One region of the Pannonibacter anstelovis genome, then DNA from elsewhere that is predicted to be linked to it. Evidence: riboswitches for the same ligand, from Rfam matches in the RefSeq annotation. Region 1 holds a riboswitch; each other region holds the start of a gene.
What was found. Region 1 has a riboswitch for thiamine pyrophosphate ahead of V6L75_RS13035 (ABC transporter permease). Riboswitches for the same ligand answer to the same signal wherever they lie in the genome.
Positions count from the first base shown of each region.

Region 2: it holds a riboswitch for thiamine pyrophosphate, as region 1 does, so the genes downstream of both, thiM (hydroxyethylthiazole kinase) here and V6L75_RS13035 (ABC transporter permease) in region 1, are expected to answer to the same signal.
Region 3: it holds a riboswitch for thiamine pyrophosphate, as region 1 does, so the genes downstream of both, thiO (glycine oxidase ThiO) here and V6L75_RS13035 (ABC transporter permease) in region 1, are expected to answer to the same signal.

Region 1 covers NZ_JBAKBF010000007.1:226,823-230,768, forward strand. The annotation lists gene V6L75_RS13025 (adenylosuccinate synthase) at 1-487, shown strand, start outside; gene V6L75_RS13030 (hypothetical protein) at 671-2,296, shown strand; TPP riboswitch at 2,430-2,533, shown strand; gene V6L75_RS13035 (ABC transporter permease) at 2,763-3,416, shown strand; gene V6L75_RS13040 (ABC transporter substrate-binding protein) at 3,498-3,946, shown strand, end outside.
Region 2 covers NZ_JBAKBF010000014.1:42,666-46,611, forward strand. The annotation lists gene thiD (bifunctional hydroxymethylpyrimidine kinase/phosphomethylpyrimidine kinase) at 1-665, opposite strand, end outside; gene thiM (hydroxyethylthiazole kinase) at 696-1,502, opposite strand; TPP riboswitch at 1,491-1,600, opposite strand; gene V6L75_RS18390 (Lrp/AsnC ligand binding domain-containing protein) at 1,725-1,961, shown strand; gene V6L75_RS18395 (DMT family transporter) at 2,013-3,059, opposite strand; gene V6L75_RS18400 (xanthine dehydrogenase family protein molybdopterin-binding subunit) at 3,316-3,946, opposite strand, start outside.
Region 3 covers NZ_JBAKBF010000003.1:204,503-208,448, forward strand. The annotation lists gene V6L75_RS06235 (ABC transporter substrate-binding protein) at 1-953, opposite strand, end outside; gene V6L75_RS06240 (ROK family transcriptional regulator) at 1,048-2,178, shown strand; TPP riboswitch at 2,401-2,516, shown strand; gene thiO (glycine oxidase ThiO) at 2,592-3,641, shown strand; gene thiS (sulfur carrier protein ThiS) at 3,638-3,835, shown strand; gene V6L75_RS06255 (thiazole synthase) at 3,837-3,946, shown strand, end outside.

The DNA of each region.
Region 1 (3,946 bases):
CACCACCCGCGTGGGCGAAGGCCCGTTCCCGACCGAGCAGCAGAACGAAGTCGGCGAATTCCTTGGCACGCGTGGCCATGAGTTCGGCACCGTCACGGGCCGTAAGCGCCGTTGCGGCTGGTTCGACGCGGTTCTGGTGCGCCAGACTGTCTGCACCTCCGGCATTACCGGCATCGCGCTGACCAAGCTGGATGTTCTGGACGGACTGGAAGAGCTGAAGATCTGTGTCGGCTACGAGCTGGACGGCAAGCGGATCGACTACCTGCCGGCCTCCCAGGGGGCGCAGGCACGTGTGGTGCCGATCTATGAAACCCTGCCGGGCTGGCAGGAATCCACCAAGGGCGCCCGCAGCTGGGCTGATCTTCCGGCGCAGGCGGTGAAATATGTCCGGCATGTGGAGGAACTGATCGGCGCACCGGTGGCGCTGCTTTCCACCAGCCCGGAGCGTGACGACACCATCCTGGTGCAGAATCCGTTCCAGGACTGACGTGAAATTTATCGGGCGGAATGCTCCCCATTCCGCCCGAAAGTCATGTAAAAACCTGATTGCGCATCCTATCTTTGCCGAACACCTCTTGCGCCCGCCGGTGTTGAGCCTACAAATGGGATGGCATGAATACGGAGCTTCCGGTGCGCCGGGTTCAGGCTGGCACCCCTCACGAGCGAGCCAATGGCTGATTACTATTCGATTTTGAAGAAAACGATTGCGTCACTGCCGGAGAACAACGGTTCTGCGCGCCGCAACGTCTACAGCCGCGCCCGAAACGCGATTGTCAGTCAGCTCAAGGCCTATGAGCCGCCGCTTTCCCCGTCCGAAATCACGGCCGAACAACTGCGCCTTGAGGAAGCCATCCGCAAGGTTGAGGCCGAGGCGGCGCGTGAAACGCTGATGGCAACGCGCCCGGCGCCCGCAGCGCCTGCGCCCATGGCCCCTCCTGCGGGCGCCATCGCTCCGGCTGCGCCCCGCGCCGAGCCCTATCCGCCGTCTTCTCCTTCGCCGCGCGGGCCGCTTGGCTCTACCGTGCAGGAGGCCGAAAGGCTTGGGGATGCGTCGTCAAGCGCGGTGCAGACCGCCCGCGATGCCTTCCGCAACGAGAGCGCTCCGGCGGATCCGGCTGGCGAGCGCAGCGAGCCGCGCGTGGAGCCTGCCTTCGATGCGGCGCCTGCAAAGCCGTCCGCTGAGCCGGCTGCTCCTGCACCATCTTCCTACGCCATTCCCACACCAAGCCCTCGTCCAGCGCCTGCGAGCGAGAGCTTGCGCCCGGATCCTTCCGCACCGGTGTCAGCCAGTGCAGGAGGCAAGAGCGCTGCGGCCGATGAACCGCGCAAGGTCCGGACCCGTGCACCGCGCCGTGCTGCAAAGTCTGGCAACTCGCCCTTCATGTCCTACGTGTTCCTGGGCGGTTTTGTGCTGGTGCTGATTGGCATCGGCGCTTTCATCTATTCACAGCGCTCGCTGATCGCGGGGATCTTTTCCTCCAGCGAAGAAACAGCGGCAACGACTGCTCCGGCCCCCGAGACGCCGGTCCCCGCAGGTGAGACGGCTGCAAATGAAGAAAACAGCGGCAAGAATACCGACCGTCTGCTGACAGATACGGGAGAGCCTGCAGTCGCCCCTGATGCGCGCACCGTGACGACGACCCTCATCACGCCTTCCGCGCCGCCGCAGGATACGCCTGCTGCCGTGCCTGAGGCAGCTGCCCCGCCGGCCAGTACGGCTCCTGCCCAGACTGTAGAAACGCCGGGTGCCATCGTTGCGCAGAAGGCTTTCCTTTATGAGGAGGGTGAAGATGCCAGCGGCTCGGGCACCGCTTCTGCGGGCAATGTGGCCTGGTCGGTTTCTGAGGAAACTGGTACCGGCGGGCAGACAGAGACTGTGCTCGTGGCTCAGGCTCAGATTCCGGACCGGAACATCAATGTGACGCTGCGAATCAAGCCGAACACAGATAGCTCGCTGCCCGCCAGCCATCTGGTCGAAATCCAGTTCCAGCTTCCTGAAGGCTTCTCCGGCGGTGATGTTTCCAATGTGCCGGGCCTTGTGATGAAGCCGACAGAAGAAGCGCGCGGAGATGCGCTCCTGGGCGCATCGGTAAAGGTCGCTCCGGGTTATTTCTGGATCGCACTGTCGAGTGTTGACAGCGAGCGCGACCGTAACCTTGCCCTGATGCGTGAGCGCGGCTGGATCGATGTTCCGATGCTCTACGAAAACGGCAAGCGTGCCATCTTCACCATCGAGAAGGGCACACCTGGTGCCCGTGCTCTGGAACAGGCGATTGAGGCCTGGCAGAAGGGCTAGGGCGTCACATAACGCGAACCCGAAAAGCAACCGGCAAGGCCCCGGCATCTTATCAAGATGTGCGGGGCCTTCTGCTTTCATGGCGTGCTGGCAAGTTTTGCTTGCCAAGGCGCCATTCAGGCGGCATGTTTCGGGTTGGTCCGAGGGGTGCTCCGACGTGAGCTGAGATGGCGCAAAGCCGAACCCTTAGAACCTGATCCGGGTCATGCCGGCGAAGGGACGGAAACCTTTAGCCATATCCCGGATCTCCAATGTCTTGACCGGCTTGCCGGTGGCGGGAGATCCTTCTGTGTCGATAGAACTTCTTTCGGGAAGGCAACCCCTTCCATCTGCGAGCCCCGTCCGGAATGCCTTTCCGGCCCGTGCAGCTTCTCTCCTGCGCAGCATTGCGCCAGGTGTCGCGGTCAGCGTGTCTCTGCTGCTGATCTGGGATCTGGCGGTGCGGCTCCTCGAAATCCCGCCCTACATGCTGCCCGGTCCGCTGAAAGTGCTGGAGGCCTTCCAGCGCCAGAGCGGCTTTCTACTGTATCACGCCAGCATCACCTTGAGTGAAACCCTGCTGGGCTTTGTCTTCGGCATTGCCGCCGGGGTCATGCTGGCCTTCGTCATGTGGCTGTCGCCGCTGGCACGGCGCGGGCTTCTGCCGGTCGTTCTGGTGACACAGGCGCTGCCGGTCTTCGCCATTGCTCCCATTCTGGTGCTTTGGCTCGGCTTCGGCCTTGCCTCCAAGATCGTGATGGCGGTGCTGGTCATCTTCTTTGCCGTCACCTCGACGTTCTTTGACGGTCTCCGGCGGATGGATCAGGGCCTGGTGGACCTGGCGCTGCTTTACCGCGTCAACCGCTGGCAGGAACTGCGTTACTTCCGCTTGCCGTCAGCCATGCCCGCGCTCGCGTCCGGCGTCCGGATCGCAGCGGTCTTCGCTCCCATCGGTGCCATTGTTGGCGAATGGGTTGGGGCCAAGGGCGGGCTTGCCTTCATCATGCTGCAGAGCAATGCCCGGATGCAGACGGACACCATGTTTGCCGCTCTCGCCTTGCTTGCCGCAATGGTTCTGGTCCTGCGCTTCGTCGTCGAGCGCCTGACCCGCCGCATGGTGCCCTGGCAGCGCGAGGACTGATCCCCGCGCACGCATCTGCCGGTCAGGCTGTGGCTGGACCGGCTCAAACTTCATCCAACACCTGTCTACTGGGAGACCCGCATGAAACGCATTCTCGCGCTGTCGCTGGCCGCTGTTCTGGCCGCTGCTTCACCCGCTGCGGCGGCAGACAAGCTGACCGTTCTGCTCGACTGGTTCGTCAATCCGGATCACGCGCCGCTGGTGGTCGCCAAGCAGAAGGGTTTCTTCGAGGCTGAAGGGCTTGATGTGGAGCTGATCGAACCGGCTGATCCGGCCATGCCGCCGAAGCTGGTGGCGGCCGGCCAGGGGGATATCGCCGTTTCCTACCAGCCGACGCTCCATGCTCAGATCAGCGAAGGCATGCCGCTGAAGTGGATCGGCACGCTGGTGGAGACGCCGCTGAACACGCTGATCGTGCTGGAGGATGGCCCCATCAAGACGCTGGCGGACCTCAAGGGCAAAAAGATCGGCTTCTCCGTCTCCGGCTTCGAGGATGCCATGCTCGGCCAGATGCTGCGCTCGCAGGGGCT
Region 2 (3,946 bases), on a different contig from region 1:
CCCGCGGCAATCGCGGACGACAGGGTGCAACCGGTGCCGTGGCTGTTGCGCGTAGCATGGCGGGGGGCGGTGAACCACTGTTCGCGTCCGTCGCGGGTCAACAGCAGATCCTCGCTCTCCGGCCCCTCCCCGTGGCCGCCCTTCAGCAGCACGGACCTTGCGCCCAGATCCAGCAGCGCCTGCGCCTGCGTGCGCATGGCTTCCCGGCCCTGTGCAATTTCCGTATTCAGCATGCGGGCGGCTTCCGGCAGGTTCGGCGTGATCAGCTGCGCGCGCGGCAGCAGTTCCGCAATCAGCACGGAGACCGCTTCCGGCACCAGCAGCGGATCACCGGAGGCTGCGACCATCACAGGATCGAGCACCACATTGGACGCCTCATGCGCATCCAGCCCTTCGGCCACGGCACAGATGACATCCGGGCGTGACAGCATGCCGATCTTGATGGCATTGACCTTGAGATCGGACAGCACCGCATCCATCTGCGCCCGCACGAAGGCAGGGGGAACGTCGTGAATGGCACTGACGCCGAGCGTATTCTGTGCCGTCAGTGCGCTCAGCACGCTGGCACCATAGACACCGAGCGCCGAGAAGGTCTTGAGATCAGCCTGAATGCCGGCTCCACCGCCGGAATCCGAGCCTGCGATGGTCAGGGCAATGGCAGTCATGATTCCTCCTGAAAATGAACGGGCTGCGGCTCAGGCAAGCCGCAAGTGGGCGCGAATCTGCGCCGCTTCAAGCCCATAAAGGGCATCCAGAAACGCGGGAACGAAACTGCCTGGCCCGGTCGAATGTCCGGCGGCAATTTCCCCTGCGATCGCCATGATGGACAGCGCCGCAGCCGCAGCCACCACCGGGTCCGGCTCCACGGCAAGCGCAGCCGCAGCCACCGCCCCGGCTGCACAGCCAGTCGCCGTCACCCGGCCCATCAGCGGATGCCCATTGGCAAGGCGAAGGCTCTGAATGCCGCTGCTGATGTCATCCACAGCACCGGTCATTGCAACGGGAAGCCCCAGCTGGCCGGAAAGTTCCAGAACAGACGCACCGCCGCCCAGCGCGGCAAGCTCCCCGGCATTGATTTTCAGCAGTGAAGGCTTCAGAGCCAGAAGGCGCCGGGCCTCGGTCAGGCGCGGGGGAGAACGGTCGGCAAAGACGGGATCCAGCACCCAGGGCTTGCCTTCGCCAGCTGCGATGCTGATAGCCCTGCTCGCTGCTTCCTTCCGCGCGTCGTCCAGCGTGCCGAGGTTGACCAGCAGCGCCTGCGCAGAAGCCGTGAAGAAGGGTACTTCCTCCGGCGAGATCGTCATCGACGGAATGGCGCCCAACGCCAGCAGAACATTGGCGGTGAAGGCCTGAGCCACAGCGTTGGTGAGGCAATGCACACGGGGTGCGAATACCCGGATCTTGTCCAGTACCTCCGCCGTGCGCGAGGCCAGGTGATCCGCAGTGATGGTAGAAATGGCCGCTGCATCAGCTGCGCCGCGTGCCGTTTGACCGCTCATCATCCCAAATCCCTCCGCCGGTACAAGCCGGATCAGGTTCAAGGAGTTGGCACCATCGCCTCTCAGCCCGGCGCATCCGGCGGGCACCCCCATGAGACGGCAAACAGCTACCAAGCCCGTTCCGCCTTGGCAAGCATGCTCTGCTGGCGGCAATAAAGCGCAGCGATTGACTGGCGGCGGCGGATCGGCCATGTCCTGTCACAGGATAGCCCTCAGGAGCACGCCATGAAGCCCTTCTTCATCATGATCAAATGCCACCTCGGCGAGACCTACAAGGTCGCCAATGCCATTGCGGATGCCGAGATCGCTTCGGAAATCTACTCAACGAGCGGCGACTATGACCTGCTGGTGAAGGTCTATATCGAGGATGGCGAGGACATCGGCCACTTCGTCAATGAGAAGCTGCATTGCATGGAAGGCATCCGCGACACCCGCACCATCATTACCTTCAAGGCATTCTGAGGCACTATTCAGCCTGCGCCGGGCGATGAAAGCCGGGGCGCAGGCTGAAGATCAGGGCCGCAGCGGCGAGGAGGCCTTGCGCGCCCGGCTGTCATCCTTGCCCAGCGCCCGTTCGCGGTAGATGACGAAGAGGCCTGCCGCCACCACGATCAGCGCACCGGCCACCACCTGCCACACCGGAATATCGCCAAAGATCGCCCAGCTGAGCAGCACCGCCCAGAGCAGGTTTGCATAATCGAAGGGGGCGATAGTCGACGCATCAGCGTAGCGGTAGCTCTCGGTCATGACGATCTGGCCAACGCCGCCCGCAAGACCGACGAAGACAAGCAGCCCTGCCGTTTTCGCATCCGGAATGACCCAGGCATAGCCGGGGAAGATCCAGCCAAACGGAACGGTTGCCAGCGAAATCAGCGAGGCACAGCCGGAGAACCAGATGACAATGGTACTGGTCCGCTCTGTCTCGCAGAGCTTGCGCACGAAGATCATCGCCATGGCCGTGCAGAAGGCGCCTGCAGCCGCAGCTGCCGCGCCGAACCAGGCATCCCCGCTCATCTCCGTGCCGCCCATATGCGGAGACAGGATGACGACAATGCCAAGGAACCCGATGACGACGGCCGTCCAGCGGTAGACACGCACCGTCTCACCAAGGAAGAAAAAGGCCAGAACCACCGTGAACAGCGGCGCGGCAAAGCCGATGGCCGTTGAATCTGCAAGGGGCAGATATTTCAGCGATGTGAAGGCAAACAGCATGGCCGCAATGCCCGCCATGGCACGCCCCACATGGCCAAGCGGCTGGCGGGTATGAAGAGAGCTGGTCAGCTCACCGCGCAGCGCCACCAGAAGCAGCACCGGGAACATGCCAAAGAAATTGCGGGCAAAGACAATCTCGCCAATTGGCACGCTCTCTGTGGTGATCTTCAGAGCGACAGCCATGCAGGCGAAGGTGAAGGTGGAGCACAGCTTCAGAGCGATGCCCAGCACGGGTTTCTGTGAGGTGAGAACGGCGGCTTGCGGCGGGACCTGCGCGCCCTCTCCGGAGGCCAATGCACGGTTCTCCGCCTCATCCTCGTCAGGGGCGTTCGTCTCCCTCATGGCCATATGATCGTCCAAAGGTCCGGCGCAGGGGCGGGCATGAAGAAGCTGGGCGCCGGGCCAAGCTCAACTCAAATCTGCTGATAGCGCAGCAACTTCGCCGTGCGTATCATGCATGCTACTGTATACAAGGGTAGCAAACCGGTATCAAAATTCCAGACCATATTGCCGCAGCATACAGAATTTTACGCTGCTGGCCGGAGAAGGCGTCAGTGAGGGGACAGCGCAGTCAGCCGCGCCGCCCCCTCTTCGCATTTCGTTCTTAAGCGCGGGCGGCCTGAATGGCCTGCCAGACCCGGTGCGGCGTGGCGGGCATATCGATATGCTCCACCCCTGCCCCATCACGCAAAGCCATCTGTAGGGCATTCATCACGGCTGCGCAGCCGCCGATGGTCCCGGCCTCGCCTGCCCCCTTGATGCCCAGCGCATTGGTGGTGGACGGCACGTTCTTCGTCTCGAAATGGATATCCGGCAGATCGGATGCCCGGATCAGGCGGTAGTCGAGCAGCGAGGCCGTCAGCAGCTGTCCATCGGCATCGAACACCGTTTCCTCGCACAAGGCCTGACTGATTGCCTGCACCGTGCCGCCGATGACCTGACCGGCAAGCAGAACCGGGTTCACCGTGACGCCGAAATCATCCACGATTGTGTAGTTCAGCAGCTCGACATCACCCGTTTCCGGGTCGACCTCCAGCTCGCAGACATGCGTGCCATTGGGATAGGTCGCTTCCGCCTGCTTCACCTCTTCCTGACCGGCGAGCTTTTCACCGGCAGCAGCCGCAACAGCGGCCAGCGATACGGACCGGTCGGTGCCAACGACGCGGACTTCACCGTCCACCAGCTCCAGATCGTCAATGCCGGTTTCCAGCTGATCGGCGGCCTTTTCCTTGATC
Region 3 (3,946 bases), on a different contig from region 1:
GGAATCCAGCCGATCTTGTTGAAGTAGCCTTCCTTGTCCGCCGGCCAGACCGCTCCATTCTTGTCACCAGCCTGCCAGGCAACCGCCCATACACCCTGATGGAAGATGAAGGCCTTCTCCTGCTTGAAGGCACTTTGAATGGCGTCCCAGCTCATGGCGGTATTGTCCGCCGGCGTCACGCCTTCCCGGGCGTTCCGCTCGTACCAGCCCAGCGCCTCGACCATCTCCGCCTTGGGGAAGATGAGCTTGCCGCTGGCCTCGTCGATGAACTTGACCCCATAGGACTGGAACACCATCAGATAGTCGATGCCGACATTCGGACGGTGCAGCATGCCGTATTCCGCCGCACCTGCGTCAACCACCTCCTTGGCGAGGGCGGTCAGGTCATCAAGCGTGAAGCTGCCAGCTTCAACCTGGGCAGGGATGCTCTCGATGAAAGCCTCATCCTTGCCGATCTTGCGAAGCATGTCCTTGTTATAGAAGAACATGCGGATCTCCGCATCCTGCGGGATGCCATAGATCTTGCCATCGGCGGCTTTGGCGGAGTTCCACAGGACTGGCAGGATGTCGCCATAGGCCCACGGGGTAGAGGCAATGATCCCGTCCATGGCCAGGGCATTGCCGTCTTCAGCGAACTTGCCAATCCATTCATGCGGCAGGACATAGAGGTCCGGCCCCTGACCGACCGAAAAGGCCTTCATGAGTTCAAGCGCCAGGTCGTCCCAGCCTTTGACAGCGCTGGCATTTGCCTCGATGACGATGCGCTTGTCGATGCCGGCTGCCTTGAACTGACTGTTCATGATGTCGGCTGCGGCTTCGATGTTGGTGATACGCGCCGGGCCGGACTTGTCCGCGAGGGTCGACATCTTGATCTTGATGTCTTCGGCATACGCGTTGCCGGCCACGAGAGCCGAAAGAGCAATGCTGGTGAGAAGAGCGAGAGGCTTTGTCATACTGATCAATCCAGTTGGCGATATTTCATTAATTAACTTGCTTAATTAAAAGTTTGATGACATTCGCTAGGGAATTGCGAGGAGGAGGAAATTCATGCTGACGCGGCAGCACCCTTTGGAGGGCATTGGACGGACGCAGGCCGACATGCTCAAGCACCTGCGCAGGAAAGGCATGGCATCGCGGGTGCAACTGGCGGAAATGTGCGGCATCACGACAGCGGCGGTCAGTACGATGACCCGCGACCTGATTGAGCGCGGCATCATCGTCGAAGGTGCGAGGCGCTCGGGCGGGCGCGGGGCACCGCATATTGATCTGACGCTGTCTGAAAAGGCCGGTTACGCAATCGGCCTGCACGCCAACCGGTTTGCCGTCTCGGTTGCCTTGCTCGACTTTCGCGGAAATCTCGTGGGAGAGTGGCAGGAACGAGGCTCTTTCGAGAGCTTTTCCGGCCTGCTGGACGCCGTCGGGCGGCTGAAAGGAGAACTTCTGTCTGCAAGCGCCATAGACCCGCGGCTGTTGATCGGTGCCGGCATCGCCATGCCGACCCGTTTCCATCAACAGACGGCATCCCTCGATCTGGCGCAGGAGGTGATCGGCTGGACGGGTTCAGACCTTGCAACCGCCCTGGAGGAAACTCTGGGATGCCCGGTCATGATCGAGAACGATGCCAACGCCGCCGCAATGGGCGAACTGACGATGGGCAACGCCGCCACTCACGAAAACTTCGTCTATCTCTATCTTTCTGAAGGCATCGGCAGCGGAATCATCGTCAACGGCGAGCTTTACCGCGGGCATGCGGGCAATGCCGGCGAAGTCGGCGCCTTGCGCGCCAGGGGCCGCTCCAGACCCAGCTTCGATGATCTGGCCTCCTGGTGCCTCGACCATGCAGGCGTTATCCCGGAAGGGCGCTCGGCCGGGGAATGGACCGCCTATCTGGAGCAACATGAGGCCGTACTGGAAACCTGGCTTGCGAAGGCAGGGCCGGAGACGGCAACGCTCGCCTTCATGATTGCAGCCATCCTCGCGCCTTCTGCAATTTATCTCGGAGGGACGCTGCCCTGGAGTGTCCGCAAACGTCTTGCAGGCTGGCTTGAATTTGCCACATCGGACCCATTTGAAGGGGCGCGGGTTCTGCAGCCGCAAATCCTTGTGCCGCAGAACTCCGCGACGGATGCGGTCGCCTTTGGCGCGGCCGCCATGATCCTGCACGAGTTGCGCGGCTAGTCTCCGCCGGGTGCATCCGGAAAGGCAGGGCGCACGCAACAGGTGAAGGCACAAGCCGCTTTGCGGCCGCGTGTGCCAAGGCACGGAAGAGCAGCCCGGCGGCCTTTGCCCTCAGAGGGCCCGCTGCGGCGAAGCAGATCAGTTCGAAGGGCAAGCCGTTGCAATCATGCAATCACCGGCCCTCCCGCGATTGACAAGCCTCCATTCCCGGCGCAAAGGTTGGGCTTCACCTTGGGGAGTCCCGTGCAAGGGGCTGAGATACTGCTGGCGATGCAGCGCAGTGACCCGTTGAACCTGATCCAGTTCACGCTGGCGGAGGGATGGTGTGTGATGCGCGCAGGCACGGCGTTTGCCAGCGGGCGCCTCACAAAGCCCTTCCGCCCGTGAGACAGATGCCACGGAGCCGGAAGCGGATGAGCCAGACACACGTAGGCCTCTCTCATTCTGCAGGCTCTCGTCCAGTGGTGGTGCGCGGCGCAGGAGTGGCCGGGCTTGCCGCAGCGCTGGAGCTTTCCCGGCGCGGGATTTCCGTCATTGTGGCAGACACCAATCCGGCACCGGGTCATGGCGCGTCCTTCTATGCCGGCGGCATGCTTGCCCCCTGGTGCGAGGCGGAGACCGCCGGGCCCGAGGTGCTGAAGCTTGGGCTGGAAGCTGCAGACTGGTGGGAGGCGGCCGTGCCGGGGCTTGTCTCCCGCAAAGGCACGCTGGTTCTGTGCCCGCCGCGCGATCAGGCGGAACTGCGCCGCTTTGCCAGCCGCTCGACAGGCCACAGGACGGTGAATGCTGCGGAAATTGCAGAGCTGGAACCTGCCCTTGCCGGGCGCTTCATGACCGGGCTGTTCTTCGAGAATGAAGCCCATCTTGATCCGCGCCTCGCCATGACGGCGCTCTGGAAGCAGCTGGAAGCACGCGGTGTTACCTTCCAGCTGGGCGAAGCAGCGCAAGGGGCAGATCTGCGGGCATCGCTTGTCATCGACTGCACCGGGCCCGGCGCTATCGGCCGGATGCCGGGTCTGCGCGGTGTGCGCGGCGAGATGCTGTATCTGGAGACCACGGAAATCTCCCTGTCGCGCCCCGTGCGCCTGCTGCATCCGCGCCATCCGCTCTATGTGGTTCCGCGCGGCGGCGGGCGCTTCATGGTAGGCGCCACCATGATTGAAAGCGACGACGGCGGCCCGGTGACGGCACGCTCGGTCATGGAACTGGCCAACACCGCCTATGCGCTGCATCCCGCCTTTGGCGAAGCGCGCATCGTGGAACTGGGCGCCGGAGTGCGCCCCGCCTTTGACGACAACATGCCGCGCGTGGTGGCAGAGCCGGAACGCCTGCCGCACAGCGCGGATCTGGCCGTTGCCGGCATGTACCGGCATGGCTTCCTGCTTGCCCCGGCCCTCGCCCGGCAGGCAGCGGATATGGCCGCAAGGCGGCTGATGGAAAACAAGGGAGATGCAAACCCATGAAAGTGCTGGTGAATGGCGAAGCCGTGGCCTGTGCGGCGGAAACCCTGCCCGCCCTGCTGCAGGAACTTGATTATGAAGGCGACTGGCTAGCCACCGCCGTCAATGGCGAACTGGTGCCGCGCGAAGCCCGGGAGGCCTGCCGGCTGAGCGAGGGCGACCGGATCGAGATCCTGTCGCCGATGCAGGGAGGCTGAGATGAGCCTGACACTCTATGGCTGCGAGGTCTCGTCACGGATGCTGCTGGGCACAGCCCGCTATCCTTCACCTGCCATACTGGCTGATGCCGTACGGCACTCGAAGGCGGA